Regions from separate parts of the Kitasatospora sp. NPDC053308 genome, predicted to be linked through region 2. Evidence: predicted binding sites of a transcription regulator. Region 2 holds the regulator's gene; each other region holds the start of a gene.
The links. The regulator HrcA, encoded in region 2, represses chaperone genes, less so after heat shock. The targets are predictions, from matches to a motif close to TTNGCACTCNGNNNNNCNGAGTGCNAA.
Positions count from the first base shown of each region.

Region 1: groL (chaperonin GroEL) is a predicted target of HrcA. The motif match lies at 3,897-3,923, and genes of this name have one in related genera.
Region 3: ACZ6Y7_RS27130 (FmdB family zinc ribbon protein) is a predicted target of HrcA. The motif match lies at 2,300-2,326, and genes of this name have one in related genera.

Region 1 is NZ_JBVJJY010000029.1:6,160-16,483, forward strand. Features, by position in the region: gene ACZ6Y7_RS35335 (alpha,alpha-trehalose-phosphate synthase (UDP-forming)) at 1-88, opposite strand, end outside; gene ACZ6Y7_RS35340 (glucosyl-3-phosphoglycerate synthase) at 127-1,131, opposite strand; SAM riboswitch class I at 1,279-1,414, shown strand; gene thrC (threonine synthase) at 1,431-2,711, shown strand; gene ACZ6Y7_RS35350 (MoaD/ThiS family protein) at 2,738-3,016, shown strand; gene ACZ6Y7_RS35355 (cold-shock protein) at 3,553-3,756, shown strand; gene groL (chaperonin GroEL) at 4,079-5,701, shown strand; gene ACZ6Y7_RS35365 (hypothetical protein) at 5,814-6,170, shown strand; gene ACZ6Y7_RS35370 (HD domain-containing protein) at 6,167-6,805, opposite strand; gene ACZ6Y7_RS35375 (PadR family transcriptional regulator) at 6,870-7,223, shown strand; gene ACZ6Y7_RS35380 (hypothetical protein) at 7,220-8,161, shown strand; gene ACZ6Y7_RS35385 (copper homeostasis protein CutC) at 8,220-8,906, shown strand; gene ACZ6Y7_RS35390 (HelD family protein) at 8,953-10,324, opposite strand, start outside.
Region 2 is NZ_JBVJJY010000006.1:117,538-127,861, forward strand. Features, by position in the region: gene ACZ6Y7_RS15950 (ABC transporter ATP-binding protein) at 1-885, opposite strand, end outside; gene ACZ6Y7_RS15955 (AMP-dependent synthetase/ligase) at 1,286-3,208, shown strand; gene hemW (radical SAM family heme chaperone HemW) at 3,267-4,496, shown strand; gene ACZ6Y7_RS15965 (Uma2 family endonuclease) at 4,537-5,094, shown strand; gene ACZ6Y7_RS15970 (DUF3097 domain-containing protein) at 5,085-5,918, opposite strand; gene pspAB (PspA-associated protein PspAB) at 5,950-6,534, opposite strand; gene htpX (zinc metalloprotease HtpX) at 6,621-7,541, opposite strand; gene hrcA (heat-inducible transcriptional repressor HrcA) at 7,844-8,878, shown strand; gene dnaJ (molecular chaperone DnaJ) at 8,958-10,100, shown strand; gene ACZ6Y7_RS15995 (16S rRNA (uracil(1498)-N(3))-methyltransferase) at 10,206-10,324, shown strand, end outside.
Region 3 is NZ_JBVJJY010000014.1:124,505-134,828, forward strand. Features, by position in the region: gene ACZ6Y7_RS27115 (sigma-70 family RNA polymerase sigma factor) at 1-506, shown strand, start outside; gene ACZ6Y7_RS27120 (hypothetical protein) at 639-893, shown strand; gene mscL (large conductance mechanosensitive channel protein MscL) at 919-1,338, opposite strand; gene ACZ6Y7_RS27130 (FmdB family zinc ribbon protein) at 1,983-2,288, opposite strand; gene ACZ6Y7_RS27135 (MFS transporter) at 2,436-3,869, opposite strand; gene ACZ6Y7_RS27140 (potassium/proton antiporter) at 4,261-5,745, opposite strand; gene ACZ6Y7_RS27145 (penicillin acylase family protein) at 5,988-8,705, shown strand; gene ACZ6Y7_RS27150 (5-formyltetrahydrofolate cyclo-ligase) at 8,784-9,368, opposite strand; gene ACZ6Y7_RS27155 (GGDEF domain-containing protein) at 9,431-10,324, shown strand, end outside.

The sequences.
Region 1 (10,324 bases), on a different contig from region 2:
TACTGAACGACACCGGTCCCCGGTTGGAAGCCACCAGGACGGGGGCGGTGCCGGTCGCACTCGAACGTTCGGTCGTGAGATCGCCCATGGTTGGGATGTTGCCGGGGCTCCGGGGTGGCAAACCCGTCAGCGGTGGGTGGCGTATTCGGGGACGGTGTGCATGGGGGGGCGTTCCAGGGCGGTGATGGGGTGGGTGTGGCCGGTGAAGGAGCGGGTGTCGGGGTCGCGGGTGAACTGGGTGAGCTCGGGGCGGACGAGGTCGGCGGAGGCCTTGAGGCGGTGGGTGCGGTCGAGGCGTTCCAGGGCGGTGCGGTAGATGGTGGCGGCCATCCGGCCGAGGGCCTGGCTGTCCTGGTGGCGGTGGTGCCGGACGCCGACGTCGACCTGGGCCAGGGCGTCCAGTCCGACCAGCTCCAGCGCGTCGACCAGCAGGCCGAGTTCGACGCCGTAGCCGGTGGGGAAGGGCAGCCGTTCGAGCAGTGAGCGGCGGGCCGCGTACTCACCGCCGAGGGGCTGGACGAAACCGGCGAGCTCCGGCCAGTGGAGGTTGAGGAGGGGTCGGGCGACGAGTTCGGTGACGCGGCCGCCGCCGGCCGGGACGACGGCGCCCGAGTCGGTCTCTAGGGGGCGGTCGTACATGGCCTTGACCAGCTGGATGGACTCGTCGGTGAGCAGCGGGCCGATGGTCCCGGAGACGAAGGCGGGGTCGAACTCGCGCAGGTCGGCGTCGACGAAGCAGACGATGTCGCCGCGGGTGACCAGCAGCGAGCGCCAGAGCACCTCGCCCTTGCCGGGGGCGGCGGGCAGCCGGGGCAGGATGGCGTCGCGGTGCTCGACCCGGGCGCCGGCCTCGGCGGCGACGGCGGCGGTGGCGTCGGTGGAGCCGGAGTCGACCACGACGAGTTCGTCGACCAGCGGGAGGCGTTCCATCAGCTCGCGGCGGACGGTGCGGACGATGTCGCCGACGGTGGCCTCCTCGTCCAGGGCGGGGAGGACGACGCTGACCGTGCGCCCGGTGCGTTCCTTGGCCGCGAGGAGGGTGCGGACCGGCCGGTCGGCCGCGCTCCAGGAGCGCCGGCGCAGCCAGGACGCCGCCTGCGGGAGGAGCTCGGGGGTCGGTTGGGCGGGCACGGAAGTCTCCTCGGCGGGTCGGGTGGGACGGCTCATCTCGCGTGGCGGACGGTCCCGTTCAGGATTGACGCCTTCGGATACAGTCTTCGTACAGCGGTCGGACCTTCGCACGCCGGGGTCACCGTTGAGCACCACCACAATTTCACAAGCTCATCCAGAGGGACTGAGGGAACGGCCCGTTGACGTCCCGGCAACCTTCCCGCGCGGCTGTCGTCGACAGGCCCCGGCGGGACAGGTGCCAATTCCGGCCTGTGGCGCGACCGCGCCGCGGGGAAGATGAGGAGAGAGGCCTCGCCATCATGGCTATCGACACCGCCGCACCCGTTTCCGTGGACCTCGGCCCGGCCGCCGCCCTGTCCTGTCGGGAGTGCGGAACCCGATTCCCGCTCGGTCCCAGCTTCGCGTGCCTGGAGTGCTTCGGCCCGCTGGAGATCGCCTACGAGTTCGGCAGCGCGGGCGCCGAGGAGCTGCGCAAGCGGATCGAGGCCGGTCCGACCTCGATCTGGCGCTACGCGCCGCTGCTGCCGGTGCCGGCCGACGTGGCCTCGAAGCCCAACCTCAACCCGGGCTGGACCCCGCTGGTGAAGGCGGACAACCTGGGCCGGGAGCTCGGCTTCACCGCGCCGCTGCACATCAAGGACGACTCCGGGAACCCGACGCACTCCTTCAAGGACCGCGTGGTCGCGTGCGCGATCGAGGCGGCGCGGGCGTTCGGTTACACCACGCTGTCCTGCTCCTCCACCGGCAACCTGGCCGGTGCGGTGGGCGCGGCGGCCGCCCGGGCCGGGTTCCGGTCCTGCGTGTTCATCCCGCACGACCTGGAGCAGGGCAAGGTCGTGATGGCCGGGGTGTACGGCGGCGAGCTGGTCGGCATCGAGGGCAACTACGACGACGTGAACCGGTTCTGCTCGGAGCTGATCGGGGACCCGGCCGGCGAGGGCTGGGGCTTCGTCAACGTCAACCTGCGGCCGTACTACGGCGAGGGCTCCAAGACGCTGGCGTACGAGATCTGCGAGCAGCTCGGCTGGCGGCTCCCCGAGCAGATCGTGATCCCGATCGCCTCGGGCTCGCAGCTGACGAAGATCGACAAGGGGCTGCAGGAGCTGATCAAGCTCGGACTGGTCGAGGACCGGCCGTACCGGGTCTTCGGCGCCCAGGCCGAGGGCTGCTCGCCGGTTTCGGCCGCCTTCAAGGCCGGCCGGGACGTGATCAAGCCGGTCAAGCCGGACACCATCGCCAAGTCGCTGGCCATCGGCAACCCGGCCGACGGCCCGTACGTGCTGGACATCGCCCGCCGGACTGGCGGTGCGGTGGAGGACGTCACGGACGCCGAGGTCGTGGCGGCGATCCGGCTGCTGGCGCGGACCGAGGGCATCTTCGCCGAGACCGCGGGCGGGGTGACGGTCGGCGTGCTGAAGAAGCTGGTCGAGACCGGGCAGCTGGATCCGGCCAAGGAGACCGTCGCGATCAACACCGGCGACGGCCTGAAGACCCTGGACGCCGTCGCCGACGCCGGGATGAGCGCCGTCATCCGCCCGACGCTGGACTCCTTCCGCGCCGCCGGCCTCGCGTCCGCCTGACCCACCCCCACCCCGCAAGGAGAGCCATGAGCGCCACCGTCCGCATCCCGACCATCCTGCGCACCTACACCGGCGGCGCCGCCGAGGTGACCGCCGAGGGCGCCACCCTGGCGGAGGTCATCGCCGACCTGGAGAAGAACCACGCGGGCATCTCCGCCCGCATCCTGGACGACACCGGCAAGCTGCGCCGCTTCGTCAACGTCTACGTGAACGACGACGACGTGCGCTTCGCCGAGGGCCTGGCGACCGAGATCGAGGACGGCGCCGGCATCTCGATCATTCCGGCGGTGGCCGGAGGCTGCTGAGCCGCTCCCCGCCATTCGGCCGCCCGCGCGTACGGAATTCCGTTTTCCGTACCTGCGGGCGGCCCGTTGCATTCCGGCGGGAATATTTACGGGTGGAGTCGGAGTAGAGTGTCGCTCGGTTGGGAACAGGGGTTCCCTCTCGGCCCCGCGCGCGTCCCGCCGGAAGGCGTCCGGACGGTGAGACCGGCCCGGGAAACCTGTCAGGCCGGTGTCAGAATTCCCGTGGGGATTTGGGTAATTCGTCCGCTATGTCCGGCGTTAAATGCCGAGATCTTCCCGATTCGGCCCGTCCTGTCCCTTGCTGCGGCGGCGGAATTACCGGCCGTTGACCCTGTTGCAGAGGGCGTCGGTCCGGATACATTCAGCGGCGGTCGACGCAATCACCCGCTCACCGGAGGCCGCCCGGCGCTCCGCGCGGTGGGTTGCGGCGTGCACGGCTGCGCCCAGGGGGGGTTCCCCGGGCCGGCCTTCAAACCAACCCGGGCCCGCGACCTGCGGGACCGTGAAGGGCCAGCACAGCACTAGGGGAGTTCGGAATGGCTCAGGGCACCGTCAAGTGGTTCAACGCGGAGAAGGGCTACGGCTTCATCGCGGTCGACGGTGGTGCGGACGTCTTCGTCCACTACAGCGCGATCCAGATGGACGGCTACCGCACCCTCGAGGAGGGCCAGCGGGTCGAGTTCGAGATCTCTCAGGGACAGAAGGGCCCGCAGGCGGACATGGTCCGCGCCGCGGGCTGACCCCTTCCGACCCCAGGAGCTCGGCGCGGCCCTACGGCTGGTGACCACTCGCTTCTCGACGGGCCCGTACGACACGTGTCGTACGGGCCCGTCGGCGTTCCCGGGCGCCCCCGGGGACGGCTCGCGGGTTGCCCATTGGGCTTGCACTCGACCACCCGGAGTGCTAATCATTGGCGTTAGCACTCACAGTGTGAGAGTGACAGCGGACCGGGTCGGTGAGGCCCCCGGGAGCGGCAGGGAATGGACCTCCGCGCACCAGGGCCGTCCGTCGCGGGCACCCCTTGGTCCGAGCAGTCGACCGTGTCCCGGAGGACCACTTCTGATGGCCAAGATCATCGCCTTTGATGAGGAAGCTCGCCGCGGCCTTGAGCGTGGCATGAACCAGCTCGCCGACGCAGTGAAGGTCACGCTCGGCCCCAAGGGTCGCAACGTCGTGCTGGAGAAGAAGTGGGGCGCCCCCACGATCACCAACGACGGTGTCTCCATCGCCAAGGAGATCGAGCTCGAGGACCCGTACGAGAAGATCGGTGCGGAGCTCGTCAAGGAGGTCGCCAAGAAGACGGACGACGTCGCGGGTGACGGCACCACCACCGCCACCGTGCTCGCCCAGGCCCTGGTTCGCGAGGGTCTGCGCAACGTCGCCGCCGGCGCCAACCCGATGGCCCTGAAGCGCGGCATCGAGAAGGCCGTCGCCGCCGTCTCGGACCAGCTGCTGGCCCAGGCCAAGGACGTGGAGACCAAGGAGCAGATCGCCTCCACCGCCTCCATCTCCGCCGCCGACACCCAGATCGGCGAGCTGATCGCCGAGGCCATGGACAAGGTCGGCAAGGAAGGCGTCATCACCGTCGAGGAGAGCAACACCTTCGGCCTGGAGCTCGAGCTCACCGAGGGCATGCGCTTCGACAAGGGCTACATCTCCGCCTACTTCGCCACCGACCTGGAGCGCATGGAGGCGACCTTCGAGGACCCGTACATCCTCATCGCCAACTCCAAGATCGGCGCCGTCAAGGACCTGCTCCCGCTGCTGGAGAAGGTCATGCAGAGCGGCAAGCCGCTCGTCATCATCGCCGAGGACGTCGAGGGCGAGGCCCTGTCGACCCTGGTCGTGAACAAGATCCGCGGCACCTTCAAGTCCGTCGCCGTCAAGGCCCCGGGCTTCGGCGACCGCCGCAAGGCCATGCTCGGCGACATCGCCATCCTCACCGGTGGCACCGTGATCTCCGAGGAGGTCGGCCTCAAGCTGGAGAACGCCGGCATCGACCTGCTGGGCACCGCCCGCAAGGTGGTCATCACCAAGGACGAGACCACCATCGTCGACGGTGGCGGCGACAGCGAGCAGGTCGCGGGCCGCGTGAACCAGATCCGCGCCGAGATCGAGAACAGCGACTCGGACTACGACCGCGAGAAGCTGCAGGAGCGCCTCGCCAAGCTGGCCGGCGGCGTGGCCGTCATCAAGGCCGGCGCGGCCACCGAGGTGGAGCTCAAGGAGCGCAAGCACCGCATCGAGGACGCCGTCCGCAACGCCAAGGCCGCCGTCGAGGAGGGCATCGTCGCCGGTGGTGGCGTCGCCCTGCTGCAGGCCGGTGTCGCCTTCGACAAGCTGGAGCTGGAGGGCGACGAGGCCACCGGTGCCAACATCGTCAAGGTCGCGCTGGAGGCCCCGATCAAGCAGATCGCGACCAACGCCGGCCTGGAGGGTGGCGTCGTGGTGGAGAAGGTGCGCAACCTCCCCGCCGGTCACGGCCTGAACGCCGCCACCAACGAGTACGTCGACCTGGTCGCCGCGGGCATCATCGACCCGGCCAAGGTCACCCGCTCCGCGCTGCAGAACGCCGCCTCCATCGCGGCGCTGTTCCTCACCACCGAGGCCGTCATCGCCGACAAGCCGGAGAAGGCCGCCGCGGCCGCCGGCGGCGGCATGCCGGGCGGTGACATGGACTTCTGATCCTGATCGCTTCGATCGGATCGGCAGGACCTCGTCCGCGTGGGCGGTTCCCTTCGGGGGGCCGCCCACGCGGCGTTTCGGCGTTCGGGGGAGTTGCGGGGAGGATGGACGGATGGCTGCTGACGACATCGAGACCGCCCTGCACACCGCACGGGCACTGATCCTGGCCGACCTCACCGCGCGGGACGTGGCGGACGCCGCCGTCGTCTCCCTGGTGGAGCAGGCCGTCACCCACCGGCGCTGGTGGCTGGAGCAATGGCCGGACGGCACCGAGTACGTGCTCGGGCTGGTCGCCCAGGACGTCCAGGACGCGCTGCTGGAGGCGTACGGGCGGTGGCCGCTGTGCACCGTCTGTGCGGCCGACGGCGACCCGCACGCGCTCAGCGTGGAGCCGGAGTTGGGGCCGGAACCGCACTGGGTGTGCGGCAAGCGGGGCGCGGTGGTGGCGCCGGTGGGGGAGCTGGTCTAGACGGTCAGGTCGTGGAGTTCGGCCGTCAGGTTGGCGCGGGCGGCCGCCGTGAAGCGCTCGCGGGCGGTGGGGGTGCGGTAGAGCGCGGGCAGCGCCAGGAGCTGCCGCAGGACGGCGGCGCGGCCGGCCCGGAAGTCCGGCTCGGGGACGAAGCCGTACTCCTCGCGGACGGCCGCCGCGTAGCGCGCGTACGCCTCGGGGGTGCCGCCGAGGACGGCGAGGTCCGCGTCGCAGAGCACCTCGCCGTCGCGGTCCCCGGGCGCCGGGTCGTGGCTGACGGTGAGCAGGACGAGGCGCTCGACCTCGGCGACGCGCTCGGCGGGCAGGCCGGCGGCGGTCAGCGCGCGGACGGCCAGGGCGGCGCTGCGCTCCTCGTTCTCGGTGCGGTCGGGGCGGTAGACGGCGTCGTGGAACCAGGCCGCGAGCCGGACGGCCTCCGGGTCGGCGGCGTGTCCGGCGAGGTCGTCGACGTGCCGCAGGACCGCGCGCAGGTGGTCGGTGGTGTGGTAGCGGCGCTGCGGCTCGGACCAGCGGCGCAGCAGCTCCCGGCCGTACGGCTCCGGGTCGGGGGTGGCGCCGCAGCGGTGCAGCAGGGCGGTCCAGGCGGTGAGCAGGTCGTCGTTCGGCGTGGGCATGGGGGCCATTGTGTCCGGTGGTTCCGGTGGACGGGATGTGCCGGTCGGCGATATATGTAGTCACATGACAGAACGCTCCATGCAGGAGCCGACGCTGCTTCTGCTCACCGCGCTGGCCGATGCCCCGAGGCACGGCTACGCGCTCATCCAGGAGATCGCCGCGATCTCCGACGGCCGGGTGAAGATGCGCACCGGCACGCTCTACGGCGCGCTCGACCGGCTGCTGGGCCAGGGCCTGATCGAGGTCGCCGCCGAGGAGGTGGTGGACGGCCGGGCCCGGCGCACCTACGCGCTGACCGCCGCCGGTCGGGGCGCACTGACCGCCGAGGCCGAGCGGCTGCGGGCGGTGGCCGCCGAGGCTGAGCGGCGGCTCTCCGTCGCCGCTGTCACTCCGAGGGTCAGGGGGGCCTTCGCATGAGCATGACCGGATCGACCGTCGCCGTCCGGACGGCGCTGGCGCTCTACCCGGGCCGGTACCGCCGCGAACGCGGGGACGAGCTGGCCGACGTCTTCGCCGACACCACGGCGGAGGCCGGTCCGGCCGCCAAGGCCAGGGAACTGCTCGACCTGGGGGCGTACGGGCTGCGCATGCGCACCGGCCTGACCTCCACGTCGCGGGGCGGCCGGCTGGCCGCCCTGGCCGCGCCGCTGGTGGTCGGGGCCGCCGCCGGGCTGAAGGGGGGCCACGCCCTGCTGGAGCACCTGGCGGGCGGCGTGAACGGCGTGCCCGATCCGTCGTGGGGCCTGCGGTACTTCCTGCCGTACTGGGGCCTCCTGCTGGGGGCGCTGCTCTCCGCGGGGGCGGCGCTGCTCGGGCGGTGGACGGAGGCGAAGCTGCTGGCCGGGCTGGCGGCCCTGGCGGCGGTGGCGGACCTCGGGGTGGCGGCGGCCCAACCGGAGGTGGCCCAGCCGCTGTGGCAGTTCCTCTACGCCTTCCAGTGGGACGGCCCGTTCGTGCTGTGGGCGCTGGTGCTGCTGGCCGCGCCGAAGGACGCCCTGCCGGTGCCGACCTGGCGCGAGCGGGGCCTGATGGCTGCCGCGGCGGTGCTCACGCCGGTCGTGGCGTACGGGGACGACGTCTACAGCAGCTGGCACCAGTTGGACCCGCAGTGGCGGGCGCTGATGGTCGTCGTGCCGCTGTTGGCGGCGCTGTCGGCGGTGCGCGGCTGGTACCCGGTGGCCGTGCCGGGGCTCGCGGCGCTGCCCTGGGCGGTCAGCGTCAACCTGCACGCGCTCTGGCAGCAGGAGGGCGGGGCCTGGCGGCTGCTGCCGATGGCGGCCCTGACGGTGGTGGCGTCGGTCGCCCTGGCCGTGGTGGGCCGCCGGAAGGGCCCGGTCCGGCGGCAGTCGGCCTGAGCGGCCGGCCCGGGGGTGCGGTCTCGCCGGGCCCGGTCGGATGTGGCAACCTACTGATATGTCTAGACCAATTCTCGAAGTCATCGCGCTGACGCCCCAGGACGCCCAGGCCGCCGAGTCGGGCGGCGCCGACCGGCTCGAACTGGTCACCGACATGGCCGCCGACGGGCTCACCCCGTCCGTCGAGGACTTCGGGCGGATCCGGGCCGCCGTCGGCATCCCGCTGCGGGTCATGCTCCGGATCCGGGACGGCTTCGCCCCCGGCGACCTGGACGAGCTGTGCGCCCGGGCCGGCGCCCTGCGGGCCGAGGGCGCCGAGGAGTTCGTCCTCGGCTTCCTCGACGCCGACGGCGCCGTCGACCTGGCCGCCACCGCGGCCGTCGCCGAGGCCGTGGCGGGCTGCCGCTGGACCTTCCACCGGGCGATCGACCACAGCGCCGACCGGGCCGCCCTGCGGGCCGCCGTCGGCGCGCTGCCCGGGCTGGACACCTTCCTCACCTCGGGCTCGGCGGCCGGCGTGGACGCCGGGCGCGCGGTGCTGTCGGCCGAGCTGGCCCGCGCCGGTGAACCCGGCTACCGCCAGCGGATCCTGATCGGCGGCGGCCTGCGGGCCGAGCACCTGAAGGACCTGCGGGCGGAGGGCTTCGACGCCTTCCACGTGGGCGGCGCGGTGCGGGTGGACGGCTGGCGGACGCCGGTCGACCCGGCCAGGGTCGCCGAGTGGCGGGCGATGATCGACGCCTGAGCGCGGTACGGGAGGGCCGGCCCCGGCGGGGGCCGGCCCTCCCGCGTCACGACCGCAGCCGCTCGGGCAGCGGCTCGTGGTGCACCACGGCCAGCCCGGAGACGGCGCGGGTCAGCGCCACGTACAGGCGCCGCAGGCCGGTCCGCTCGTCCGGTTCGCCGGCGACCACCGCGGCGGGCTCGTCCAGCACCACGTAGTCGTACTCCAGACCCTTGGCCAGCGAGGCCGGGACGAGGGTGAGCCGGGCCTCGGCGCTGGTCTCCGTCCCGGGGGAGAGGTGCGGCAGGCCGGCCGCGGCCAGCGCCTCGGCGAGCTGCGGGATCCGGGCGTCGGCGGCGATCAGGCCGGTGGAGCCCTCGCGCTTCAGGGCCTCCCGGCAGGCTTCCAGGACCGCCTCCACCTGCTCGCCGTCCGGGACGTGGCGGATCGTCAGGGAGCCGGGCGCCTCGCGGACCGAGGTCGCCGGGGCCAGGCCCGGGGCGATCGCCGGGAGCAGCCGGGAGGCGTACGCGATGACCTCCTCCGGCACCCGGAAGCCCTTGGTCAGCTCCTCGATGTGCGCCTCCGGCTTGCCCAGGTGGTGCAGCGCGTCCGGCCAACTCGCCGTCGCCCAGGGGGTGGTGCCCTGGGCGAGGTCGCCGAGGACGGTCGCCGAGCCGGTCGTGCAGCGGCGGCCGACGGCGCGGTACTGCATCGGCGAGAGGTCCTGCGCCTCGTCGAGCACCACGTGGCCGAGCGAGGGGGTGCGCTGCACCAGGTCCGTCGCCTCGTCGACCAGGACGGCGTCGGCCGACGTCCAGCGGGCGGTCCTCACCGAGCGGCCGGGCTTGGGCCACAGCACCGCCCGCTGCTCCTCGGGGGTCAGCACGCCCTCGGCGCACTCGGCCAGGAACTCCGGGTCGGAGAGCAGCCGCAGCACCAGCTTCGCCGGGTCGACGGCCGGCCAGCACTCCTTGACCACCGCCTTCACGGCGCTGTTGCGGGCCACCGCGTCCTGCACCCGGTCGTCCGGGGCCTCGCCGGACTGCTCCATCTTCAGCAGCACGGCGTGCGCGATGCGCTGCGGCAGGGCGTCCCGGGCGGCGCCGTAGCGGACCTCGCGACCCTTCAACTCCTCGATGATCTCGACGAGTTCGTGCACCGGGACGCGCCAGCGGCGGGAACCGCGGACCACCACGCAGGGCTCGGTCGGCAGGGCGATGCCCGACCGCACCGCGCGGCGCAGCACCTCGGCCATCCGGGCGTCGCCCTTCAGCCGGGCCGCCTCCGGGGTGTCCTCGCCCCGGACCTCGACGTGCCCGACGAGTTGCTGGACGGTGGCCTGGGCGACGTCCAGCTCGCCGAGCGCCGGGAGCACCTGCTCGATGTAGGAGAGGAAGGCGTTGTTGGGCCCGATCACCAGGGTGCCGGTGCGGGCC
Region 2 (10,324 bases):
GAACATGAAGGTGGCCATCATGACGCTCATCAGGATCTGCATGAGGTAGGAGAGGAAGGCGGTGAGTCCGCCGATCTCCATGTCGTGGCTGTCGATGCGGTGGGCGCCGAACCAGAGCACGGCGACGCTGGAGACGTTCACGACGAGCATGACGGCCGGGAACATGACGGCCATCAGCCGGCCGACGCGGCGGGCGACGGCGGTGAGGTCCTCGTTGGCGCCGGCGAAGCGGGCCTGCTCCTGGTCGTCCTTGACGAAGGCGCGGATGACGCGGATGCCGGTGATCTGTTCGCGCAGGACGCGGTTCACGGTGTCGATGCGCTCCTGCATGCTGCGGAACTGGGGGCGCAGCGCGCGGACCAGGAGGATGACGACGACGGCGAGGGCGGGGATGACGGCGAGCAGCAGGCCGGACAGCGGGACGTCCTGGTTGAGCGCCATGATGATGCCGCCGACGCACATGATGGGGGCGGCGACCATGAGGGTGAAGCTCATCAGGGCGAGCATCTGGACCTGCTGGACGTCGTTGGTGGTGCGGGTGATCAAGGAGGGGGCGCCGAACTGGCCGACTTCGCGGGCGGAGAAGCTCTGCACGCGGTCGAAGACGGCGGCGCGGACGTCCCGGCCGAAGGCCATGGCGACGCGGGCGCCGATGTAGACGGCGCCGATGGAGCAGGCCGCCTGGACGAGCGTGACGCCGATCATCACCGCGCCGATGCGCAGGATGTAGCCGGTGTCGCCCTTGACCACGCCGTCGTCGATGATGTCGGCGTTGAGTGTCGGCAGGTAGAGCGCCGCGAGGGTGGACACCAGCTGGAGGGTCACCAGCAGGGTGATCGGTCGGGAGTAGGGGCGCAGGTACGCCCGCAGCAGTCTGATCAGCACTAGCACACTCTTGTCGTCGCCGGTCGGGTTCGCACCCCAATTCTCGGTGTTCTGTAGCGTCGTACAGGCCATTCGGCGTGCGGGAACCGGAGGTTTGCCGGGCTTTTGCCGTACGGTCCGATTGGTCGCCGGGCGGTTCGGCGCGCAGTTCGTCCGTGCTTCGCCCGGGGCGCCTCACGGGGTGTGCCGGCCGGTGCGGCGCGCCCCGCGGGGCGGTCACCCCGGCGGTGGGGGCGTGCCGACCGGCTCCGCCCCCTTACGGAATGACCGGTTTCCCCCTAGGCTGCTGGTTGCCCCCTTGTTACTGACCGGTACCGTTCAGGTGAACCGGGGCCCGGCGACCGCCCCCACGGCCGCCGCGACATTCCCTCAGACGGCCACCCGCCCCCGGAGGTCCTCGTTGAGTTCCGCGCAGTCCCTGATCGACTCCGGCAGGCCCGACCTCGTCGCCGGGCGCCCCGCCTCCGTCGCCCACCTGTTCCTGGAGCGGGTCGCCGCGACCCCGAACGCCGAGGCCTACCGCCACCCCGCCCCGGTCGACGAGCACGCCGCGGACGGCGCGCCCGGCGCCGAGCAGTGGCGTTCGCTGACCTGGGCGCAGACCGCGACCCGGGTGAAGGCGGTGGCGGCCGGCCTGATGGCGCTCGGAATCCAGCCGGAGGACCGGGTCGCCCTGGCCTCCTCCACCCGGATCGAGTGGATCATCACGGACCTGGGCGCCATGTGCGCGGGCGCCGCGATCACGACCGTCTACCCGAGCACCAACGCGGACGAGACCGCCTTCATCCTGTCCGACTCCGGCTCCCGGGCGCTGTTCGCGGAGAACGCCGCCCAGCTGGCCAAGGCCGTCGAGCAGCTCGACCGGCTGCCCGGGCTGCGCACCGTGATCCTCTTCGACGCCCCGGACGGGGCCCCGGAGGCGCCCGGCCTGGACGTGATCACCCTCGCCGAGCTGGAGCGCCGGGGCACCGAGTACCTGGAGCAGCACCCGGACGCGGTGGAGAAGGCCGTCGACGGGCTCGGCAAGGAGCAGCTGGCGACCCTGATCTACACCTCCGGCACCACCGGCCGCCCGAAGGGCGTGCGCCTGGTGCACGACTGCTGGGCGTACGAGGGCCGGGCGCAGGAGTCCAGCGGGCTGCTGCGCTCCGACGACGTGCAGTTCATGTGGCTGCCGCTGTCGCACGTGTTCGGCAAGACGCTGATCTCCGGGCAGATCGCGACCGGGCACGTGATGGCGGTGGACGGCCGGGTGGACCGGATCATCCACAACCTGCCGGTGATCCGGCCGACGATCATGGCCTCGGCGCCGCGCATCTTCGAGAAGGTCTACAACGGCATCGCGGGCAAGGCCCGGGCCGAGGGCGGCGCCAAGTACAAGATCTTCCTGTGGGCCGCCAGGGTCGCGCGCGAGCACGCCCGGGCGGTCCAGGAGAGCCGGGTCGCCACCGGCACCGGCACCGCCCCGCTGGGCCTGCGGGTGCAGCACGCGCTGGCGGACCGGCTGGTCTACGCGAAGATCAGGGCGGCGTTCGGCGGGCGGCTGCGCGGCGCGGTCTCCGGCAGCGCCGCGCTGGCCCCGGAGATCGGCTTCTTCTTCCTCGGCGCCGGCGTGCCGATCCTGGAGGGCTACGGCCTGAGCGAGACCAGCGCCGGTTCCTGCGTCAACCGGGAGGAGGACGTGCGGATCGGCACGGTGGGCCGGCCGCTGCCCGGCACCGAGGTGCGGATCGCCGAGGACGGCGAGATCCTGCTGCGCGGCCCGGGCGTCATGCGCGGCTACCACAACCTGCCGGAGAAGACCGCCGAGGTGCTGGAGGCGGACGGCTGGTTCCACACCGAGGACATCGGCGAGCTCAGCGCGGACGGCTTCCTGCGGATCACCGACCGCAAGAAGGACCTGTTCAAGACCTCCGGCGGCAAGTACGTGGCGCCCAGCGAGGTGGAGGGCAAGTTCAAGGCGATCTGCCCGTTCGTCAGCAACATCCTGGTGATCGGCAACGGCCGCAACTACTGCACCGCGCTGATCGGCCTGGACGAGTCGGTCCTGCTGCCGTGGGCCGCCGAGCACGGCCTGGCCGGCAAGTCGTACGCGGAGCTGGCCGCCGAGCCGGCCGTCCACGAGCTGATCGAGGGCTTCGTGAAGCGGCTCAACGCGGGGCTGCAGCGCTGGCAGACGATCAAGAAGTTCCACCTGCTGCCGCGCGACCTCGACATCGAGCACGGCGAGCTCACGCCGAGCCTGAAGATCAAGCGCCCGGTGGTCGAGCGGACCTACGCGGACGCGGTCACCGCGATGTACGCGGGCGCCAACGAGGCCTGATCCGCCCCGCTCCCGTACGGCTCACCGGTTCGGGTGAGCCGTACGGGACAATGGGGTCATGCCCTCCGCACTCCCCGACGGCGAACCGGTGCCGTCCGACGGTTCCCTGCCCGCGCACGCCCTCGACGGGCTCGGCGGCCGGCCGTTCGGTTTCTACCTGCACGTGCCGTACTGCGCCAGCCGCTGCGGCTACTGCGACTTCAACACCTACACCGCCACCGAGCTGCGCTCCTCCGGGGCCGTCGCCTCCCAGGAGACGTACGCGGACAACGTGGTCGCCGAGGTCCGGCTGGCCCGGAAGGTGCTGGGGGACGCCGACCTGCCCGTGCGGACGGTGTTCCTCGGCGGCGGCACGCCCACCCTGCTGCCCGCCCGGGACCTGGTGAAGATGCTCGCCGCGATCCGCGAGGAGTTCGGGCTCGCCGACGACGCCGAGGTCACCACCGAGGCCAACCCGGAGTCGGTCGACCCGGCGTACCTGGCCGAGCTGCGCGAGGGCGGCTACAACCGGATCTCCTTCGGCATGCAGAGCGCCCGCCCGCACGTGCTGCGGCTGCTCGACCGCCACCACACCCCGGGCCGCCCCGAGGCCTGCGTGGCCGAGGCCCGCGCGGCCGGGTTCGAGCACGTCAACCTCGACCTGATCTACGGCACCCCGGGCGAGTCCGACGACGACTGGCGGGCCTCCCTGGACGCCGCCATCGGCGCCGGGCCGGACCACGTCTCCGCGTACTCCCTGATCGTCGAGGAGGGCACCCGGCTGGCCGCCCGGGTCAAGCGCGGCGAACTGCCGATGATCGACGACGACGTGCACGCCGACCGCTACCTGATCGCCGAGGAGGCGCTCGCCGCCGCCGGCTACTCCTGGTACGAGGTCTCGAACTGGGCCACCACCCCCGAGGGCCGCTGCCGCCACAACGAGCTGTACTGGACCGGCGCCGACTGGTGGGGCGCGGGCCCCGGCGCCCACAGCCACGTCGGCGGCGTCCGCTGGTGGAACGCCAAGCACCCCGCCGCCTACGCCCGGGCCCTCGCCGAGGGCCGCACCCCGGCGCTGGGCCGCGAGGTCCTCGAGGAGGAGGACCGCCGGGTGGAGCGCATCCTGCTGGAACTGCGCCTGGTCGACGGCGTCTCCCTCGACCTGCTCACCGGCACCGGCCGCGAGGCCGCCGCCCGCGCCCTCGCCGACGGCCTGCTCGCCCCCGGGCCGTACGCCGACGGCCGCGCCGCGCTCACCCTCCAGGGGAGGCTGCTGGCGGACGCCGTCGTACGTGACCTGGTGGACTGAGTGTCGTTAACGTGGTGTCAGCCGTCGGAGGGAGCGCGCAATGACCGCCATCGATGACCGGGTGACGGGGATCTTCGAGAACCTGGAGGTCCCCGAAGGCTTCAAGGCCGAGCTCATCAGGGGGGAAATCGTGATGACGGCCGGGCCGGACATGGTCCACAACCTCATCATCCGGGCCATCCAGCACCAGGCTCCGTACGCCCGGTGGAATGCTCTGACCACTCAGGATCTGGCTTTTTCCGGCGATGCCAGCGAGCCCCAGCCGGACCTGGTCGTGTTCGAGCGTGGGGCGGTCGAAGAGAGCGGCCGGTTGCTGCCGGCACCTGCGGTCACTCTGGTGGTCGAGGTGGTGTCGAAGACCAGCGTGCTCCGCGACTACCGGACCAAGCGGGAGCTGTATGCCGAGGGCCCGATTCCCGCCTACCTGATCGTCGACCCGATCAAGGGGCTCTGCGTGCTGCTCACCGAACCCGGTCGATCGGCCGCGTCGGGGCTGCCGGACTACGCCGTGGAGCGCACCGCCAAGTTCGGCGAGCCCGTCCCGCTGGATCTGCTCGGCATCACGCTCGACACCTCGGAGTTCCGGACCTACTCCTGACCCGGCAGGGCTACGAAGTCGATCAACTCCTCCACCCGGCCCAGCAGTTCGGGCTCCAGGTCCTTGTAGCTGTCCACCTTCGACAGGATGTGCTTCCAGGCCGCCGGGGTGTCCACCGGCCAGCCGAGGCGGCGGCAGGTGCCCTCCTTCCAGTCCTCGCCGCGCGGCACGGCGGGCCAGGCGGGGATGCCGACGGAGGCGGGCTTCACGGCCTGCCAGACGTCGATGTAGGGGTGGCCGACGACGAGCACCGACTCCCCGGTGACCTGGGCGGCGATGCGGTGCTCCTTGGTGCCGGGGAGCAGGTGGTCGACCAGGACGCCGAGGCGGCGGCCGGGGCCGGGGGCGAAGTCGGCGACGATCGCCGGCAGGTCGTCGATGCCGCGCAGGTACTCCACGACGACGCCCTCGACGCGCAGGTCGTCGCCCCAGACCCGCTCGACCAGTTCGGCGTCGTGGCGGCCCTCGACGTAGATCCGCGACTCGCGGGCGACCCTGGCGCGGGCGCCGGGCACGGCGATCGAGCCGGAGGCGGTGCGGGCCGGGGTGCGGGGGGCCGCCGGGCCGGCGGGGCGGACCAGGGTGACGACCCGGCCCTCCAGCAGGAAGCCGCGCGGGACCAGCGGGAAGACCCGGTGCTTGCCGAAGCGGTCCTCCAGGGTGACGGTGAACCCCTCGGCGGTCTTCTCGCAGCGCACCACCGCCCCGCAGAAGCCGGTCGTGGCCTCCTCGACCACCAGGTCCCGCTCGGCGGGCACCTCCGGGGCGGGCGTCCGCTTCTTCCACGGCGGGGTCAGGTCGGGTCCGTACTGGCGGCTGCGCATACGGGTGATCATAGGGACGGCGGACGGGCCGTCAGAGGCCCGGCGCGCCCCACACCGGGAACCAGCGGCTCAGGTCCTTCTCCAGCCGCAGGTCGTTCCCCAGCATCGCGTTGACCTGCAGCTCCAGCGGGCTGTTGCGCTTCTCCCCGCCACCGGGCACCGGGGCGAAGGGGTAGAAGGTGCCGCGCTTGTAGAGGTAGACCAGCGCCAGCGACTGCCCCTCGGCGTCGCGGAAGCCCACCAGCGAGCAGAGCAGCTGCGGCCCGAAGCCGTTCGCCTCCAGCTCGCTGTTGACCGCGTGCAGGTCGTTGACCAGCTCCGGCAGCTCCTCGGGGGTGTGCCGGGCGAGCAGCCAGGAGTACCCGTAGTCGTCCTTGGAGGCCTCCACCGGGACGCCGCCGCGCTCGGTGTCGGCGTCCAGCAGGGCCCGCACCTGCTGTTCGACCTGGACGAAGGCGGCGCCCTCGACGGCCGCGAAGCACACCGAGCCGAGCCCGGTCGGGGTGAAGCCGGCGCCGGCCTCCAGGGTGAGCGCGGCGGACGGCACGCCGAACAGCTGGTCGAGGTCGGGCCTGACGGGCTTGGTGCGGCCGAACAGGGCGTCCAGGAATCCCACGGCGGTCCTCTCGGGTCACGTCATCGGGTCGGTCACGTCATCGGGTCGGTCACGTCATCGGGTCGGTCACCGCGAGGGGCTCGGGCTCAGCGGCCGAGCTGCGCGGAGATCCTCGCCAGCTGCTCCAGCCGCTTCTCCAGCGTCGGGTGCGTGGACAGCAGCTGCGAGGCGGTCTCCCGGGCGCTCAGCGCGGGGGCGAAGTAGAAGGCGTTGTACGGCTGCGCCTGGCGCAGGTCCTTGCTGGGGATGGCGGCGATCTGTCCGGTCACCTTGGTCAGGGCGGAGGCGAGGGCGCTGGGCCGTCCGGTGAGCTGGGCGGCGGCGCGGTCCGCGGCCAGCTCGCGGTAGCGGGAGAGCAGCCGGGTGAGCAGGAAGCTGATCGCGTAGACGACCATCGAGACCAGCGGGATGAGCAGCGCGACGATGGCCGCGTTCTGGTCGTTGTTGTTGCGGCCGCCGCCCATGAAGCCGCCGTACACGGCGATCCTGGTCATCGCGCCGGCGAGCACCCCGAGGAAGCCGGCGATGGTCATCACCGCGACGTCCCGGTGGGCGACGTGGGACAGCTCGTGCGCGAGGACGCCCTCCAGTTCCTCCGGCTCCAGCCGGCGCAGCAGGCCGGTGGTCACGCAGACCACCGCGTTCTGCGGGTTGCGGCCGGTGGCGAAGGCGTTGGGCATGTCGTTGTCGGCGACCGCCACGCGGGGTTTGGGCATGTCGGCCAGGGCGCAGAGCCGGTCGATCGTGCCGTGCAGCTGGGGGAACTCCTCCGGGGACACCTGGTGGGCGCCCATCGCCCGTTCGGTGATCTTGTCGCTGAACCAGAACTGGGCCACGAACAGCCCGCCGGAGATCAGGACGATGAGCGGCCAGGCGCCGCGCAGCAGCGCGATCAGCAGACCGGTGAAACCGACGTACAGCAGCCCGATCACGAACATCGTCGCGACCATGCGGCCGGTCAGGCCGCGATCGGGTGCGAAGCGGGTGTGCTGGCCCGAGCTCGACATCGCTTGCTCCTCCATTCGCCGTCGCCTTCGATGCTGCCACCCGGACGGCCCGGGGGCACCACCCCCGCGCCCGGGAACCGTGAACGGTCGCCGCCGTGCGGGCCGTACCCGGAACTGCGGGAAGGATCACCCCGGTCGGGCCGTTCCTGCCGTAGGACCCGGGCCTTACACTGGCAGGTACGGTTTTGGCACTCGCGTGTTCAGAGTGCCAAGGGCGGGGCCTCCCGGAGCGGCCCCCGCCAGGACAGGCAGTACCAGAGGGACACAGACGGACAACGTGCGAAGACGGAGGTGCGTGCCCCATGGCCGGTGAGGTCCGCCAGCTGGACGATCGCAAGCTCGCCGTGCTCCGTGCGATCGTGCAGGACTACGTCGGCACCGAGGAGCCGGTCGGCTCCAAGGCCCTGGTGGAGCGGCACAACCTCGGGGTCTCGCCGGCGACGGTCCGCAACGACATGGCGGCGCTGGAGGAGGAGGGCTACATCCACCAGCCGCACACCAGTGCGGGGCGCATCCCGACCGACAAGGGGTACCGCCTCTTCGTCGACAAGCTCGCCGAGATCAAGCCGATGAGCGCCCCCGAGCGCCGGGCGATCCGGCACTTCCTGGACGGCGCGGTCGACCTGGACGACGTGGTGGCGCGCACCGTGCGGCTGCTCGCCCAGCTGACCCGGCAGGTCGCGGTGGTCCAGTACCCCTCGCTGACGCGCTCCACGGTGCGGCACATCGAGCTGGTGGCGCTGGCCCCGGCGAAGGTGATGCTGGTGCTGATCACCAACACCGGCCGGGTCGAGCAGCGGATGGTCGACTGCCCGGGCACGGTCGGCGAGACCGTCCTGGCGGACCTGCGCACGGCGCTCAACGCCAGGGCGGCCGGCCGCCTCCTGCCGGAGGTCCCGGGGCTGCTGGAGGAGCTCCCGGCGACGTTCGAGGAGGCCGACCGGCCGATCGTGGCCACCGTCCTGGCGACGCTGTTCGAGACGCTCGCGGAGCAGAACGAGGAGCGGATCATGCTGGCCGGCACGGCCAACCTGACCCGCTTCGGCCACGACTTCCCGCTCACCATCCAGCCGGTGCTGGAGGCGCTGGAGGAGCAGGTCATCCTGCTCCGCCTCCTGGGTGAGACCAACGACGCCGCGATGACGGTCCGGATCGGGCGGGAGAACGCCTACGAGGGGCTGATTTCCACCTCGGTCGTCTCGGTCGGTTACGGTTCGGGGGACGAGAGCGTGGCCAAGCTGGGCGTGATCGGCCCGACCCGGATGGACTACCCGGGCACAATGGGGGCGGTGCGGGCGGTGGCGCGGTACGTGGGCCAGATCCTGGCCGAGTCGTAGCAATACGACCGCGCGCCCCACCGGTGACGCGCGGTGACCAGTCGCAGCACTACTACAGGCGGAACAAGCGGAGCATTTGGTGGCCACGGACTACTACGCGGTACTCGGCGTCCGACGGGATGCGGGGCAGGACGAGATCAAGAAGGCGTTCCGGCGCCTGGCACGCGAACTGCACCCGGACGTCAACCCGGACCCGAAGACGCAGGAGCGGTTCAAGGAGATCAACGCCGCCTACGAGGTGCTCTCCGACCCGCAGAAGCGCCAGGTCTACGACCTCGGCGGGGACCCGCTGTCCCCGGGCGGCGGTGGCGGTGCGGGCGGCTTCGGGGCCGGTGCGGCGGGCTTCGGCTTCTCCGACATCATGGACGCCTTCTTCGGCGCCGCGGCCGGCCAGCGCGGCCCGCGCTCGCGCACCCGCCGGGGCCAGGACGCCATGATCCGGCTGGAGATCACCCTGGAGGAGGCCGCGTTCGGCACCACCAAGGAGCTCCAGGTCGACACCGCCGTCACCTGCACCACCTGCAGCGGCGAGGGCGCGGCCCCCGGCACCTCCGCGCAGACCTGTGACATGTGCCGCGGCAAGGGCGAGGTCTCCCAGGTCACCCGGTCCTTCCTGGGCCAGGTCATGACCTCCCGCCCCTGCCCGCAGTGCCAGGGCTTCGGCACCGTCGTGCCGACCCCGTGCCCGGAGTGCGCGGGCGACGGCCGGGTCCGCGCCCGCCGCACGCTGACCGTGAAGATCCCGGCCGGTGTCGACAACGGCACCCGGATCCAGCTGGCCGGCGAGGGCGAGGTCGGCCCCGGCGGCGGCCCGGCCGGCGACCTGTACGTCGAGATCGCCGAGACCACCCACACGATCTTCCAGCGGCGCGGGGACGACCTGCACTGCACCGTCACCATCCCGATGACGGCGGCCGCGCTCGGCACCCAGGTGCCGCTGCAGACCCTGGACGGCCTGGAGGAGGTCGACATCCGGCCCGGCACCCAGTCCGGCCAGTCGATCCCGCTGCACGGCCGGGGCATCACCCACCTGCGCGGGGGCGGCCGGGGCGACCTGATAGTGCACGTCGAGGTGAAGACGCCCACCAAGCTCGACGCCGAGCAGGAGGAGCTGCTGCGCCGCCTCGCGGTGCTGCGCGGCGAGGAGCGGCCCTCCGGCCAGTTCGCGCCGGGCCAGCAGGGCCTGTTCTCCCGGCTGAAGGACGCCTTCAACGGCCGGTAGCCGTCCGCGCGGGGGTGCCGGGGGCCGACCCCCGGCACCCCTTGCGCGTCTCCTCCCCGCCGCGGCCGCGCGCCGGCGGGGCCCCCACCGGAAAGGTTCCTCCGCATGACCGCGCCCGTCTTCGTCGTCGACACCGAGCGGATCGCCGCCGCCGCGCCCGGCAGCGTGGTGCGCCTGGACGGCCCGGAGGGTCGGCACGCCGCCGCGGTGAAGCGGCTGGAGGC
Region 3 (10,324 bases), on a different contig from region 2:
TCGCCGACCAGTCCCGGACGATCCGGCTGCCCGTGCACCTGGTGGAGGAGCTGGGGCGGATCCGGCGGGTGCAGCGCGAGAAGTCCAAGGAGCTGGGCCGCGAGGCCGAACCGGCCGAGATCGCGGCCGAGTTGGACACCACCGAGGCCCGGATCAAGGACGTGCTGGACTGGGCGCGCGACCCGGTCAGCCTCAACATGTCGGTGGACGACGAGGGCGAGACCCAGTTCGGCGACCTGGTGGAGGACACCGGGGCGACGTCCCCCGAGGACGCCGTGATGGTCATGCTCCGCCGTGAGGAACTGGACGACCTGATCGGACGGTTGGACGACCGCACGGCCTCGATCATCCGCTCCCGCTACGGGATGGAGGACGGCCGCGAGCGCACTCTCACCGAGGTGGGCAAGCAGCACGGGCTCACCCGCGAGCGGATCCGCCAGATCGAGAAGCACGCGCTGGCCGAACTGAAGAAGATCGCCGACCACGCGGGCTTCGAAGCCGCCTGACCGGCAGGCCTGCCGAGTTCCACCCGGGCCCTGGTGCGGAGCGCTCCGCACCAGGGCCCGAGGCGTGCCCGGCAGGCTCTTAGGCTGGAACGAGCAGGACGGGACGGACGTGGACGGACGGGACGGACGGACATGACGAACGACGGAGTGGACAGGGTGAGCGAGCAGGAGCAGGAGCAGGGCCAGGGCCAGGACCAGCGGGAGCAGGGCCGGGCCCCGCAGCAGACGCCCGCGGCCAAGGCCCGGCTGGTCTTCCGGGACCCGCTGGACCAGCAGTCCCGGGACGACACCGACGCCGGCTGGAACGAGCGCTCCGGGGCGGGGGAGAGCGGTGGGCGGGGGCTGGACTGGTACCTGAGCCAGCGCCCGCCGCACCACGGCGGCTGAGGGAAGGACGGGGCCGGTCGGCGGGTCAGCGCAGCGGCGCGACGAGCGCGTCGCGGATCTCGGTCAGTAGTTGGACCTCCTTGGCCTCGGCCTCCGCCGCCTGCTCGGCGAGGGTCTTGCGGCGCGCGGCCAGCCGGTTCATGGGCACGATCAGAACGAAGTAGACGACGGCGGCGGTGATCAGGAACTGCAGGACGGCACTGAGCACCGATCCCCAGAGGATGAGGATCCCGGACGTGACCTCACCGTTCGGGCCGACCTCGCAGGGGCCCTTGAGGCAGGAACTGTAGGAACCCAGGTCCTTCGTTCCGAAGACGCCGACAATCGGATTGATCACGCCTTTGACGAAGGCGTTGATGATGTTGGTGAATGCCGCGCCGATGACGACGGCGACGGCGAGTTCGATGACATTTCCGCGCAGCAGGAATTCCTTGAAGCCCTTCATGCCGCCTCGAACGACGAAGTCGTCACCGGGTTACGGGTGATCTTCCGCAGCTCCGGATTGACAACCCGTCCGGCCCAGTGCGCCCCCGCCCGGCGGCTGGCCGAGCCGCGCGGGCCCGAGCGCGAGCGCGCCGGCCACCGCCAGCAGCACCAACGCGGGCACCCCGGCCCGCCTGCGCACCGCGCTGCGCCATCGGTGCCAACCGCCGCACCCGCGCCGGATCGGCGGGAAGCTCGGCACCTCCTGCCGGGGCGGCACGGTGGGTGCGGGCAGGGGGACGGAGAAGCTCGCGGTCGTCATCGACGCACCTCCGGAAGGTCGGGTGGCCGGCCCGGGCGGACCGGCTGACGACCCCCACGATGCGCACCCCGGCCGACGGCGGAAAGCCCCTTTCCGCAGCCTGTGGAAAAACCCGCCCCTGTGGACGACTTCGTACGCTCACACAGGTGACTCCGGTTCGCCGAGCTGACGGGAAGCCCAGCCAGCGGGAGCCGAGCCTGCGGAAGCCCAGCCAGCGGGGAGCCGAGCCTGCGGAAGCCGAGTCGGCGGGGAAGCCGAGCCGGCGGGGAACGCGGAAAGGCCCGCCGCCCCCGCGTGAGAACGGGGGGCGACGGGCCTTTCCGAGGACTGCGGGGCGGCCGGTCTCAGCTCGCGGCCGGAGCCGGGCTGGCCGGCGCCGAGAAACCGCTGCCCGAGGTGGACGAAGCGGACGACGCGGGGGTCGACGTCGACGGGGTCGACGACGAGCCCGAGCTCACCGAGCTGCTGGAGGAGGAGCGGCTGTCGGTCCGGTAGAAGCCGGAACCCTTGAACACGACACCCACTGCGGAGAAGACCTTGCGGAGTCGTCCCTGGCAGTCGGGGCACGTGGTCAGCGCCTCGTCGGTGAACTTCTGCACCGCCTCCAGGCCGTTGCCGCACTCGGTGCACTGGTACTGGTACGTGGGCACTTGTCTTCCTCCTGGCACTCTCGCCTGATGAGTGCTAACGATGGTCAATGATGCGGCATTCCGCTGGATCAGTCCAGCGACTCCGGTGTGAGATCGGCCCCGCTCGCCGCCCCGGCGTCCGGGCCGCCGACCACCGCCCGCTCCCGCTCAGCCCTTGGCCGCGCCCACCAGCTGTCCGGCGCCGGTGCGCTCCCCGGAGCCGCCGGCCGAACCGGCAGCCGACCCGGCCGCCGGATCCTGCGCCGACCCGGCCGTCGAACCCGCGGCCGAACCCGTCGCGGCGGCGGACCCGGTGCCCGCGCCCGCCGCCGGCGCCACCAGCAGGTGCCGCAGCGAGAACAGCGCGAGCAGCCCCAGCCCGGCGCCGATCACCGGCACCAGGAACCCGGCCGACGGCCCGTGCCCGTCGATCAGCTTCCCCGCCACCATCGAGCCGACCGCCAGGCCCAGCCCGATGGCGCCGGTCAGCCAGGTGAAGGCCTCCGTCTTGGCGCCGTCCGCGACCAGCGTCTCGACCAGGGTGTAGCCGCTGATCAGGGTCGGCGCGATGGCCAGGCCGCAGACCAGCCCGGCGACGGTGAGCGCGATCAGGTTGGGCATCGCCCACAGCGTGGAGCAGCCCAGCACCAGCAGCGCGAAGCTGGCCAGCATCCGCTGCTGGACGGGCCGCCGCCAGGCGATCACGCCGTACAGCACGCCGGCCAGCATCGAGCCGCCCGCGAAGATGCCGTACACGGTGCCGCCCGCGTCGTGCTGTCCGACCGAGTCGGCGAAGGCGTTCACCGAGACCTGCATGCCGCCGAAGACCGCGCCGACCCCGAGGATGGAGCCGGCGAGCAGCCGGACGCCGGGGGAGGAGATCGCGGAGACGCGCTCGACGCCGGGCTGCGGCACGATCCGGGCGGGGGCGGTGCGCCGCTGGGCGGCGAAGGCCAGGCCGCCGACGACGGTCAGCGCGGCCTCGGCGATCAGGGCGGTCGCCGGGTTGGCGAGCGCGGCGATGCCGGAGGCCAGGATCGGGCCGATCACGAAGGTGAACTCGTCCGTGACGGACTCGAAGGCGAAGGCGGTGCTCACCCGGGCCGCGGAGGCGTCGGACGGGCCGTCGGCGGTGAACCGGGCGATCCAGCGGGCCCGGACCATCGCGCCGATCTGCGGCACGCTCGCACCGGCCGGCACGGCGGCCAGGAACAGGCTCCAGGCCGGCGCGTGGCCGAGCGCCAGCGCGATCAGCGCGGCGACCGAGGCGCCGTGCACCAGGACGGTCGGGACGAGCACCGCGGGCTGCCCGTACCGGTCGGCCAGCCGCCCGGTCTGCGGCCCGATCAGGGCCTGGGCGACGGCCGCGACGGCGGTGACGGTACCGGCGGTGCCGTACGAGCCGTGGGTCTGGGTGACGAGCAGCAGGATGCCCATGCTGAGCATCGCGTACGGCAGTCGGGCGACGAGGGCGGGCGCCAGGAAGGTCCAGGCCCCGGGGGTGCGCAGCAGCTCCCCGTACCCGACGCGGGTGGGGGCCTGGGCTGCGGTGGTGTCCGCGGTGCTGTCCGCGGAGGTGTCGACCGTTCGGCGGGCCGTCACGGTCGGTCCTTCCTGCTGCCTGGTAGCGCGGCAGGGCATGGGGTGGCCCCGACGCGCCGAGAGTCGTCCTCTCGCGCGTCGACCGGGGTAGATACCGGGTCGGCCCGGTGCGGTTGCCGGGGGCCGGACCGCGGCCGCCGAGCGGTCGCGCCAACTCTGCGTCAGGCAGATGCTGGGGGTGGTCTAGCGGGTTATACGGCGTGGTCGAACCAGCATACAGTTACGCGCGTAGATTCCGCCAGTCCAGCCCTTCCCCGGGGCACCTCCGGACCCGGTGGCCCCACCGACCCGGCCCGCCGGACCCGGTCCGCCCGGGCCCGCCGGACCCGGTCCGGGGCCCGGCTCAGCGGACCCCGGCCCGCCACACCGCACCGGCCTCCGCCGGTCCGCCTCAGCGCCCGTTGAGCCATCCGGCGAGCTTGCCGCCCCGGTCCACGGCCCGCAGCCGCCGCTCCGCCGCCTCGCTGACCTCGTCCGTGGTGACCACCAGCAGCTCGTCCCCGCCGCGCAGCACCGTCGTCTTGTCCGGGACGAAGGAGTTGCCCTCGCGCACGACCAGGGTGACCGCCGCCCCCTTGGGCAGCCGCAGCTCGCCGATCTCCACGCCGGACATCCGGGAGGCGGGGGAGAGTGCGACCGACAGCAGGTGGCCGTGCAGCTTCTCCAGCGGGGCGGACTCGATGCCCAGGTCCTGGCCCATCGCGCCCTCGCCGATCCGCAGCCGCTTGGCCACCCACGGCAGGGTGGGCCCCTGGAGCAGGGTGAAGACGACCACCAGGATGAAGACGATGTTGAACACGTCCTCGGCCTTGTGCGCGCCGGTCACCACCGGGATGGTGGCGAGCACGATGGGCACCGCCCCGCGCAGCCCGGCCCAGCTGAGCAGTGCCTGCTCGGCGGCCGGCACCTTGAAGGGGGTCAGCGAGACCACCACGGACAGCGGCCGGGCCAGGAAGACCAGCACCGCGCCGATGACCAGGGCGGGCACCACCGAGGAGCCCATGGTGGCCGGCGTGCAGAGCAGGCCGAGCAGGACGAACATGCCGATCTGCCCGATCCACGCCAGTCCGTCGGCGAAGCCGCGAACGGCGGGCCCGTGCGGCAGCTTGGAGTTCCCGAGGATCACCGCGCAGGTGTAGACGGCGAGGAAGCCGGAGCCGTGCAGCAGCGCGCCGCCGGCGTAGGCGAGCACGGTGAGCGCCATCACGGCGATCGGGTAGAGGCCCGAGGAGGGCAGGGCGACGTGCTTGATCCCGTACGCGCCGAGCTTGCCGACGGCGAAGCCGATCGCCGCGCCGATGGCCAGCTCGGCGAGGATGGTGCCGATCAGCACGTACCAGGGGTCCAGTTCCCCGGCGGTGGCGAAGGCGACGACCAGGATGACCACGGGGGCGTCGTTGAAACCGGACTCGGCCTCCAGCAGGCCGGTGAGCCGGTGCGGCAGCGGGACCATCCGCAGCACCGAGAAGACGGCCGCCGCGTCGGTCGAGGAGACGATGGCGCCGAGCAGCAGCGAGGTCCGCCAGTCCAGGCCGACCAGCCAGTGCGCGCCGGCCGCGGTGGCGAACACACTGACCGCGACGCCGACGGTGGCGAGCACGGTGGCGGCCGGCATCACCGGCTTGATCTCGCGCCAGCTGGTCTTGAGGCCGCCCTCGGCCAGGATCACCACGAGCGCCGCGTAGCCGATCACCTGGGTGAGTTCGGCGTTGTTGAAGGTGAAGCCGATCCCGTTCTGGCCCAGCGCCACGCCGATCCCCAGGTAGATCAGCAGGCTGGGCAGCCCCGACCGGGTGGAGATCCGCACGGCGACCACCGCGAAGAGGAGGATCACGGAGGCTTCGAGGAGGAGCTGGTTCAGATGGGAGACGTTCACGCAGGGGCACCTCGGGCAGGCAGGGGCGGGCGGGGTGTCTGGTGGTGCTGTGAGGTCGACCAGCGTTAAGAGGGCGTCAATGCTCCCCTTGCGGATCGTTACTCAGTCTAACATTTTGCCATATCTTTAGCTTGGTCCCCCGTTCACGGTGCCCGGCCGTCTCGGCCTAATGTGGTGCCCTGTCACGGCCGCAGGCCCTGAACACGCCCGCCCGCCCCGAAGTCAGGACCGCAAGGACCCAGATGCCCCGCTCGAAGAAGTTCCGGCGCGCCCGTCTGTTCGTGATCGTGCTGGTCGTGCTGCTGGTGGCCGGCGTCGGCTACGGCGGCTACCGCGGGGTCACCGCGGTCCGTGCCTCGTTCCCGGAGGTGGACGGCAGCGTCAAGGTCGCGGGCCTGAGCGCGCCGGTCGACGTCAAGCGGGACGCCAACGGCATCCCGCAGCTGTACGCCGACACCCCCGAGGACCTGTTCCGCGCCCAGGGCTACGTCCAGGCGCAGGACCGTTTCTGGGAGATGGACGTCCGACGGCACATCACCGCCGGCCGGCTCTCCGAGATGTTCGGCGACGGCCAGGTCGACACGGACGCCTTCATCCGCACCATGGGCTGGCGGCAGGTGGCGCAGAAGGAGTACGACACCAAGCTGGCGCCGGAGACCAAGAAGTACCTGCAGGCCTACGCGGACGGCGTGAACGCCTGGCTCTCCGAGCACCCGGGCGGCGAGAAGGCCTCACTGGAGTACGCCCTGCTCGGCGCCGTCAACAGCGGCTACACGCCCGAGCAGTGGACCCCGGTCGACTCGGTGGCCTGGCTCAAGGCGATGGCCTGGAACCTCTCCGGGAACCTCCAGGAGGAGGTCGACCGTTCGCTGCTGGCCCAGGACTTCAGCACGGACAAGATCGCCGAGCTGTACCCGGACTACCCGTACGCCCGCAACGGCACCATCGTGAAGACCGGCACGGTCAACGGCGACACCTACCGCCCCGCCGACGGCTCCGCGCAGCCGGGCGCCGGCAACGGCACCGCCACCGCCCAGGGCGCGGCCACCACCAAGGCGCTGCTGCAGGGCCTCACCGACCGGATCGACGGGATGCCGCAGCTGCTCGGCCGCCCCGGCCAGGGCATCGGCTCCAACTCCTGGGTCGTCGCCGGCACCCACACCACCACCGGCAAGCCGCTGCTGGCCAACGACCCGCACCTCGGCCCCGGCCTGCCCTCGGTCTGGTACCAGATGGGCCTGCACTGCCGGACGGCCTCCCCGGCCTGCCAGTTCGACGTCTCCGGCTTCACCTTCGCGGGCATGCCCGGCGTGGTCATCGGCCACAACAAGGACATCGCCTGGGGCTTCACCAACCTCGGCGCCGACGTCACCGACCTCTTCCTGGAGAAGGTCACCGGCCCGGACACCTACCAGGTCGACGGCAAGGACGTGAAGTTCGAGCTCCGCAAGGAGACCATCAAGGTCGCCGGCGGGGAGGACCGCACCATCACCGTCCGCACCACCCAGACCGGCGCCCCGCTGATCTCCGACCAGAGCAGCGAGCAGCAGAACGTCGGCAAGTACGCCCCCAACGGCCCCTCCGCCCCCGACCGCGGCACCAGCGGCTACGGCGTCGCCCTGCAGTGGACGGCGCTCAGCCCCGGCAAGACCATGGACGCCGTCTTCGAGCTGGACAAGGCCAAGAACTGGGACGACTTCCGCGCCGCCGCCAAGGACTTCACCGTCCCCGCGCAGAACCTGATCTACGCCGACGCCAAGAACATCGGCTACCAGGCCCCCGGCACCATCCCGGTCCGCGGCAAGGGCGACGGCACCTACCCCGCGCTGGGCTGGGACTCCGCGTACCAGTGGAAGGACCCGATCCCCTTCAACGCGCTGCCGTGGAGCCTCAACCCCTCCTCCGGCTACATCGTCACGGCCAACCAGGCCGTGGTGGACGCGGGCTACAAGTACAGCCTCACCAAGGACTGGGAGTACGGCACCCGCGCCAAGGAGATCACCGACCAGATCGAGGGCCTGCTCAAGAACAACGGCAAGATCTCGCCGGACGACATGCAGACCCTCCAGCTGGACAACACCAACGTGATGGCCAAGACGCTGGTCCCGCTGCTGCTCAAGCAGCAGATCGACGACCCGTACGTGCGCGAGGCCCAGGACCTGCTGAAGGACTGGAACTACCACCAGGACGCCGACTCGGCCGCCGCCGCCTACTACAACGGCGTCTGGCGCCAGCTGCTCACCCTCGCCTTCGGCCAGAAGTTCCCGGCCGACCTCCGGGCGAAGGACAACTGCCTGCTGGTCCGCCAGCAGGACGACCCGACCAAGCCGGACAGCGCCACCAAGATCGTCACCGAGTGCGGCACGCGGGACCCGGGCAAGGCCCAGCCGGACGGCGGCGACCGCTGGACCGAGGTGGTGCGCCAGCAGCTGGAGAAGCCCGACAGCTCGTGGTGGACGTACATCGACTCCCAGCACAACGTCCAGAAGGGCCTGGACAACCTGCTCAAGGAAGCGATGAAGAACGCCCGGCAGGAGCTGACCTCGCTGCTCAGCAAGGACGTCTCCAGCTGGAGCTGGGGCCGGCTGCACAAGCTGGAGCTCAAGGAGCAGACCCTCGGCACCGACGACTCCTCGATCGCCTCCGGCGTGCTCCACAAGCTGCTCAACCGCGGCCCCTACCGCCTCTCCGGCGGCTCGGCGGCGGTCGACGCGGCCGGCTGGAACGCGGCGGCCGGCTACCAGGTCGACTGGATCCCGTCGATGCGGATGGTGGTCGACCTCAACGACCTGGACTCCTCGCGCTGGATCAACGTCGGCGGTGCCTCCGGCCACGCCTTCCACGACAACTACAACGACCAGACCGACCTCTGGCTCAAGGGCAAGCTGCTCACCTGGGCCTTCGGGCCTGACGCGGTCGAGAAGGCCACCAAGCACAAGCTGGTGCTCACCACCGGCTGACGCCCGTACGGACACCCGGCGGCCCCGTTCCCCCAGGGAGCGGGGCCGCCGCCGTTCCGCCTCCGTCCCCGCCGCCGTTCACGCCTCCGGGCCCAGCCGCCGCACCCCCGAGGGCGTGACCGCCAGGTCCACCGGCCGGTCGTGCGGCTCGGCGGGCACCCGCTCCAGCAGCTCGTGCTCGTACAGCAGCACCGCCAGCACCGGCCTGACGCCCGCGCGCCCCAGCCGGGCCAGCACCCGGTCGTAGCTGCCGCCGCCCCGGCCCAGCCGCAGCCCGGCACGGTCCACCGCCAGGCCGGGCAGCAGCACCACCGAGGCCGCCGTCACCGCCTCCGGGCCCAGCCGCGGGCCGACCGGCTCCAGCAGCCCCCGCCCGGCCGGCGCCAGCTCCCGGGGGCCCGCGTACTCGGCCCAGTCCAGGTCGTTGTCCGCCAGCAGCACCGGCAGCAGCACCCGCACCCCGCGCTCCCGCAGCGCGTCCAGCAGCGGCCGCGTCCCGGGCTCGGCGCCCACCGAGACGTACGCGGCGACCGTGGCGCCCGGCCCGGCCAGCTCCCCGGCGTGCCCGGCCAGCGCGAGCGCCGCGTCCTCGCGCTCCCCGACGGGCAGTTCGCGCCGCCGCGTCAACAGCCGTGTCCTCAGGTCGCTCTTCTCGTTGTGCACCGGATCCTCCACGTCTCCAGACCGTCGACGCGCAGAGCCTGCCACGCGAAAGGGCGCCCCGATTGTCCACCCCGCTGCTGGTCCAGGCCCTGGCCGCGCTGAGCGCCCCCGCGGTGGCCGGCGCCACCGTGCTCGGCCTGCGGGCCCGGCGCGAGCGGGCCGAGGCGGCCGCCGAGGCGCAGCGGCAGGGCGCCCGGATCGCCGAACTGGAGGAGCGCTGCGCCGAACTGGAGCGCACCGCCTCCTGCGACCCGCTCACCGGCGTGTGGAACTACCGCCACCTGCAGCTCACCCTGGACCGGGAGATCGAACGGGCCCGCCGGGCCGAGCACACCGAGCACGGGGAGGGGCCCCGCCCGCTCGCCGTGCTGATGCTGGCCATCGCCGGCTTCGACACGGTCGTCGCCGAACACGGCCGCGCCCGGGCGGGCGCGATACTGCGCGACCTCGCCCAGCGCCTGGCGATGGAGATCCGCCGGTCCGACACCCTCGGCCGCTACAGCGGCGAGGAGTTCCTGGTGGTGCTGCCCGACACCGGCGCGGAGGGCGCCGCGCAGGTCGCCGAGCGGCTGGTCTGGTCGGTCCGCCGGCACCTGCTGCTCGACTGGTCCTCCGGGACGCGCGAGCCGCGGCCGGCGCACGGCAACGGCCTCACCGCCGCGGCCGGCGTCGCCGTCCTGCCGGAGGACGGCACCCACGCCGCCGTCCTGCTGCGCGCCGCGGACACGGCGCTCGCCGAGGCCCGCGCGGCCGGCGGCGACTGCTGGCGGATCTCGCCGCGCGCGGCCGGCCGCTCCGCCGACCAGCCCGCCGAGCCACCCGGCGACCAGCCCGCCGACCGGCCCGCCGACGCGCTTCCCGAGCCGGTCACTCGCCGTAGGGATCACCGCCCGACTGCCGAACGTGACCGTTCGGAAAAGCCGGGTAGTCTGTCGCCCTGTGCCGGCGGGGACCCC